2 regions of the Winslowiella toletana genome follow, and region 1 is predicted to be linked to the other one. Evidence: predicted binding sites of a transcription regulator. Region 1 holds the regulator's gene; the other holds the start of a gene.

Region 1 (3,424 bases):
GTCGCCATACGGCGCAGTGACACGGTAGGAGAGAAACGCACGAAGCTGTCGCGTCCTAACCAGAGAACGGCAAAAAACTTCTGAATGCCGTTCAGCACGCGCAGATGTGGCGTCTGTTCACCCTGAACTTCGCGACCCGGTGCACGGCCAAACATGACGGAAATCGGCACCATCTGCACGTCAAGATCGGGATTACTGCGGTGTAGATCCAGATATTCGTGAAACAGCTTTACCGACTCCAGATTGGGAACGAAGTAGGGGAACACGCGCGGTCCATCGTGGATAAACACGTGGCGTGGCAAAACCGTGCCATCGATTTCCAGCGGCTCCAACGGATCGGGCAAGTCGCGTTTACGACATTGCGATCGCAATGCAAGGAGATCCGCCTTTGAATCATAAGGCAATACATACATAATGGGGCGCGAACTATCGAGCCCGAGTTCAGCTACCGGATCGGCCGGAATAGCCTTACTTCTCACCAAAAATGAGAGGGGTAAGTTTAGTAACTTGTAATAGAAATTACGCCAACCTGACATAGACAACATGAAGCCTCTTGTTAGCAAAGCGCGGCAAGCATACCAGAAAGCGCTATTAAGATCTGTTGTGTTGCAATACGTGCGCCACCCTCTGGTGGACGTTAAACATCTCAAAGGGTTCCCTGATTATGACAAATAATGTAACCGGCCTTGCGCGAATTGTGAAAGCAGCAGGTTATTCATGGAAAGGTTTGCGTGCCGCCTGGCAGCATGAAGCCGCATTTCGCGAGGAGTTGATCGCAGCAGTGGTGGCGATCGTTATTGCCTGCTGGCTTGATGTGGATGCCATCACTCGTGTACTGCTAATCGGCTCAGTACTGCTGGTGATTATCGTAGAAATCCTTAACAGCGCGATAGAAGCGGTGGTGGATCGGATCGGCAGTGAAATGCATGAGCTTTCCGGACGCGCCAAGGATATGGGGTCTGCGGCGGTGTTACTCACCATTCTGTTAGCGGTATTTGTCTGGATAATGCTGTTATGGGCACATTTCGCCTGACCAGGCAGAAATTGACAAGCAGTCGTTTTTTACGCAGCTTTAGGTTTCAAAGCAGCGAATACCTGTATATACTCACAGCGACTGTATAAACAACCAGGGGGCGGAATGAAAGCATTAACGGCAAGGCAGCAGCAGGTCTATGATCTGATTCGTGACCATATTAATCAGACGGGTATGCCTCCTACACGCGCCGAAATTGCCTCGCAATTAGGTTTCCGTTCCCCCAACGCCGCGGAAGAGCATCTGAAAGCCCTGGCGCGTAAGGGTGTGATTGAGATCGTTTCCGGCGCTTCGCGCGGCATTCGTCTGATGATGGAAGATGAGAGCGGCCTGCCGCTGATCGGTCGCGTCGCAGCGGGTGAACCATTGCTGGCAGAACAGCATATTGAAGGCCATTTTCAGGTCGACGCCAATCTGTTTAAACCTAATGCAGACTTCTTGTTGCGCGTCAGCGGCATGTCGATGAAAGACATCGGTATTATGGATGGCGATCTGCTGGCAGTGCATAAGACTCAGGACGTGCGTAATGGACAGGTTGTCGTAGCGCGTATTGACGATGAAGTCACCGTCAAACGACTGAAGAAACAAGGTAATGTGGTTCAGTTACTGCCTGAAAACAGTGATTTTCAGCCAATTGTGGTCGATCTTCGTCAGCAAACCCTGACGATTGAAGGTCTGGCGGTCGGTGTGATTCGCAACGGCAACTGGCTGTAACCTTCTACTTCCTTTAGCGCGTGCTGTTATCCTCCGCAGGCACGCGCCGTGACTTACATTGTCTATTTTATTGCATCAGAACTCTCAATATTGCATTACCCGAGAAAGCGCCTGAGTCAGGGGTGCTGGATCCAACGGTCTGATAGACGGAGCTTATCTTAAAATTTTTACTGCCATCGACAACACCAACAAAACTGGCATTATCATCAACCGTCAATGTACATTTTCCATTATTACCACACTTCGTCACATTTCTGGCCTCTCCGGAGACAGGCTGAACCCCCTCAAAGGTTAACTGCACGTTAGACGGGCTCCCGCAATTAATCCCAAAATTAGTACTTGAAGAGTGTCCGCTACGAGCCTGTGCGGTAGTTATTTTTCCATGATTAATGGCAATATTACTGCCTCCGGTCAAAGAACAGCTGGCCATCACATTAACCTGCACTGGAGCAAATCGATTTTGCATAGATGCCACTGCCAGCTCAACCCCACCCCCACCAGAACAGTATTTTTCTCCCTTATACCACTCTTCAGCTCCGATCTTTATTGGAATTCTCACGTTGTATGTGCCGGAAAAAGCGCTCCCTTTGGTGATATAAACGCGCAGTTTTGTCTCAGTAAAAGAGTTTTCGACCAGCGGATAACGGGATCCGACATTAAGACTGCTCGGAAAATTTCCCACCCAATTAGGAAATTTGTACGGACCAGAATAGGTCTGAAAACCTGAATATATTCCGCGCACAAGATAGTTTCCGGAAATAATTTCTATACGGCCCGTCAATCCGTCACCCAGAGAGATATCGCCCCCTCCAGCGGGTAATGCTATCCATGTCGCCAGGTTCTTGCTGCCGTTTCCACTTGCAATATTATTCGTGCCAAAGGGAACATTATAACGTTGAATCCATGATACGCTTCCTGGTGCGGTGGACGGTAACCCGGGTAAAGTGATATCAAAGTAATCCGCTGTACTACCATTACTGACGGTTATTGGAGGGATTGCCTGTGAGTTATCATCCATTTGCCACAATATTTGCAAATCACGGCAAGGGTCATAGGCAAAGGCAGGTATACTACAGCAAAGAAAAATAAAAGATAAAAAGTAATTAACTACATTCACCTTTTCAACTCCTTTTAAATATTATTTTCAGAGTTACACATTAAAAAATCAGCATTGCTGATGCTGTATTTTTAGTGCGTAACTGCTATTTCTCGAACGCATTGAGATATATCCGCAATGATTCATAATTTTCTTCACACAAATCTGGCCTGGCATTTACAATCGTGACGTGCTGAGACGCCTGTGGCGGTTATAACTAAAAGTAACTTATGCTCATACTTGCAGAGGCCGAAAATGCCTTTGTCTCCAACTGACCGGTACCATTTTTAAATGGCACTGCTGTGAAAACGAAAACGCCTGATTCTTTTCCTGAAAGCCCATTAGTGATTGGATAACCAATGGATACTGACCCATAGATTGTCCCCCCTCCAAGGGTTAATTTAGTGGACGTTCCCTCTCCCTGATAAAGAGCAATGCCAAAATTGCTGACATTCGTTGCCAGTACGTTTGTATTCGCGCCCAGTTGAGTCCCTGTCACCTTCACGTAAGCTGTTCCCTGAGGATAATCACAAGTAATTGGCACACTAATTTTTTGATAATTTTTTGGGTTGGCCACGTCC
Region 2 (3,424 bases), 640 kb from region 1:
GCGCTCTGGCCAGGCATTGGTGCCTTGCAGGCTGTCGTCCAGGTGAAACAGCAGCCGCTGCCCCAGCACCCGCAGATCGCCGGCGCGCTCGCGCAGATAGTTGTCCTGCAAGCTGGCGAACTGCGCGGCAAATTTCTCAATCACGGTTTTGACCGCCCACTCAGCCACCGAGCCGCGATCAATTTCAGCAAACAGATCGTTTTTCAGTCGGGCGTCGGTCAACAGATGCGAGTAGAGATCGAAGATCGCCGCGCTCTCTTTCTGCGCGCTGGCGGTAAAGCGTTTGCTGAAGCGACGGAATTCACTCGCGGCTTCGCTCATTGCCAATAGCAGGCGCTCGCGCTCGCGGTGGGTATCCAGCGTTGAGGCGGCAGAAACCTGATCGAGTGACGGCTGAGTGACATCTACCCATCCCGGTGCCACCGCCACGCCGGGTGCGGCCGCCAGCGCTTTAATCCGCGTCTGGCGAAACTGTCCAAACAGCTGATGCAGCTGCGATTGTGACAGGATAGCAGCCATCTGAGTGGCAAGGGTAACCAGGAAGGATTCTTCGCTCTCGTCGAATTGACGATGCTCACGCTGCTGGACCACCAGCACGCCGAGTAACTGGCGACGCGTGATAATAGGCACGCCGAGGAAGGAGCGAAAACGCTCCTCTTTAACCGCGGGCACATATTTAAAGCTGGGATGTTTTTGCGCATCGGCGAGGTTAATCGGCTCAGCCAGACGCCCGACTAAGCCGACGATACCTTCATCAAATGCAAGGGCGACCGTACGCCCGCGCGGCTTTTTTAGCCCGCGCGTCGCCATCAGGTAGTAGCAGCGACGATCGTGGTCAGCGAGATAAACCGAGCAGACCTCAGTGTCCATCGCAAAACAAATCTCGTTGACCAGAATCTCAAGAGATTCACTTAATCGCGGCGCCCCCGCTACTTTCTCAACAATATCGCGCAACTGAGTGAGCATAATCTGCCTGGATTAACCTCTTTTACGTCGATAAGCAGGCGCATTGCGCTGCACAGAACTCTCCTGCAACGGCATTACCACACCAGAAAACTCTTTCATCACGCGGCGGTAGACGTCGCGTTTAAAAGAGACCACCTGGCGCACCGGATACCAAAAACTCACCCAGCGCCAACCATCGAACTCAGGCGTGCTGCTGGTTTGCATATTGATATCCGCGTCATTACACATCAACTGCAGAAGAAACCACTTTTGTTTCTGGCCGATACAAACCGGCTTTGTGTCCCAACGCACCAAACGTTTTGGCAACTTATAACGTAACCAGTTACGGGTAGAAGCAAGAATACGGACGTCTTTCCGGTGTAAACCAACTTCTTCGAAAAGTTCGCGGTACATCGCCTGTTCCGCAGTTTCGCCAGGATTGATCCCTCCCTGTGGAAACTGCCAGGAGTGTTGTCCATAACGTCTGGCCCACAACACTTGTCCCTGCTTGTTACAGATTACGATACCAACATTCGGGCGGTAGCCATCATCATCGATCACCGGACTACCTCAAACTAAAACTCGGATGTTCTGATTGTTTCATACTCCTTACAGACGGTAAACCACTGGTTGCGGTGCCGAACATCGGATAACAATGGGATAACTCACAGATATCATCAAAGTTATAAACAGAGACCATGACAAAAAGGCGATCTTATTCACGTTTTCTGTGGATAGCTTTGTGAAGAACTCGGTACATAGCGGGATAAAACTTTCGCCAGAGCGAAAACGAGGAAATTTTATCTTAGGAATTAACCTATATTAATCAAAATGATGATAAGGTTTATCACAGGTTAAAAAACAACATTCAGTGGTCCTGATTCGCCATCGATCGCCAACTGGTGAAAGATCGAACGCTGAAGATTTTATCCACAGATTATGCCAATAAGTTACGCACAAAATGCACTGTTCGCGCAAAAAAGCCGGTCGTCAAGGCTGTAAATCAAAACAGTGTTCTGCTGAAAAGCGACTTATCCCAGATTTCTGTGGATAACCGGGGGTAAGATCCTGTTCATTGTCGATGACAACATGGTAAAACCTCAGCCGGCTGATCCATTCTTGGGTTTAGAGTGGCATAAAAAATCATGTGTAATCATGCTATTATTCCTGTTTTACACAATCAGACCGCTGCATAAATACTATCACGTAACATCTGTTTGTTTTTTAACCTAATCGCAGGAACTGAGATGGCCGTTGATTTTTCCCCTGTTACTCCCCCTGACGACGAAGCCACGCTGTTGGCACGCGCGCAATCATTAGCGGGCTATACACTGGGTGAACTGGCTATTCGGGCGCAGTTAGCAATTCCGGCGAATCTGAAACGTGATAAAGGCTGGGTCGGTACTTTGCTGGAGATTCATCTGGGAGCCAATGCCGGCAGCAAACCCGAGCAGGATTTCGCCGATATCGGCGTTGAACTGAAAACGATCCCGATTGACAGTTTGGGTCGTCCGCTGGAAACCACTTTCGTCTGCGTTGCCCCACTGACCGGCAACACTGGCGTGACCTGGCACAGCAGCCACGTGCGTCATAAGCTTTCGCGAGTGTTATGGATCCCGGTGGAAGGCGACCGCGCCATTCCGCTGGCCGAGCGTCGGGTAGGGGCACCGCTGCTCTGGAGCCCCAGCGCTGAAGAAGAGGAACAGTTGCAGCGTGACTGGGAAGAGTTGATGGATCTGATCGTGCTGGGCAAGGTAGAACGCATTACTGCACGCCATGGTGAGGTGCTGCAAATCAGGCCTAAAGCCGCCAACAGTAAAGCGCTGACTGAAGGAATTGGCGAAAATGGTCAACCCATTATGACTCTGCCGCGCGGCTTCTATCTGAAAAAAACCTTTACCGGGCCGCTGCTGGCGCGCCATTTTTTGTTATAAATTGTAAGTAGTGCGGGTTATCACATTTCAGAAAGTTGCGATTAACGTCTCAGCCAAATAAGTTTATTACTACACTGGTAAACTGACGAAAACACAGCGGGAGAACATGGATGAAGTGGATGTTAAGTGCAGTCGCAGCCGCAATGCTGGTTAGCGGTTGCAGCAGTGATTATGTAATGGCGACTAAAGATGGCAATATGATTATGACCGAAGGCAAGCCGGTTATCGATAAAGAGACCGGACTGGTAAAATATGTTGATCAGTCAGGTCATGAAGTTCAGATCAACGGCGACGAAGTTTCCACCATTATCGAGCGTTAATCCTGCTTAATGTTACCTGCTGCGGCATCATCGGTGATGCAGCAGGCTCTCCACCAGCCTTACAGGCAAAATGCACACTTCCCCCTCTGCGCTGCCACGGTTATAGTCAAAAATGCGTTAATTCGTTTTACCCTTTCCAAAATGAAAAAAGGAAGCCGGCAAATGCAATATCACCGTATCCCCCATAGCACACTGGAAGTCAGCACGCTGGGGTTAGGAACCATG

Evidence for each region. The regulator LexA, encoded in region 1, represses DNA repair genes until DNA is damaged. The targets are predictions, from matches to a motif close to TNCTGTATGTACATACAGNA.
Region 2: the regulator LexA is predicted to act here: its motif matches at 1,940-1,959, upstream of mutH (DNA mismatch repair endonuclease MutH).

Annotation. Positions count from the first base shown of each region.
Region 1 is NZ_CP134152.1:4,551,786-4,555,209, reverse strand. Features, by position in the region: gene plsB (glycerol-3-phosphate 1-O-acyltransferase PlsB) at 1-536, opposite strand, end outside; gene RIN69_RS20715 (diacylglycerol kinase) at 665-1,033, shown strand; gene lexA (transcriptional repressor LexA) at 1,139-1,747, shown strand; gene RIN69_RS20705 (hypothetical protein) at 1,815-2,864, opposite strand; gene RIN69_RS20700 (fimbrial protein) at 3,061-3,424, opposite strand, start outside.
Region 2 is NZ_CP134152.1:3,911,784-3,915,207, forward strand. Features, by position in the region: gene ptsP (phosphoenolpyruvate--protein phosphotransferase) at 1-966, opposite strand, end outside; gene rppH (RNA pyrophosphohydrolase) at 979-1,506, opposite strand; gene mutH (DNA mismatch repair endonuclease MutH) at 2,193-2,879, shown strand; gene RIN69_RS18080 (YgdI/YgdR family lipoprotein) at 2,990-3,199, shown strand; gene RIN69_RS18085 (NADP(H)-dependent aldo-keto reductase) at 3,362-3,424, shown strand, end outside.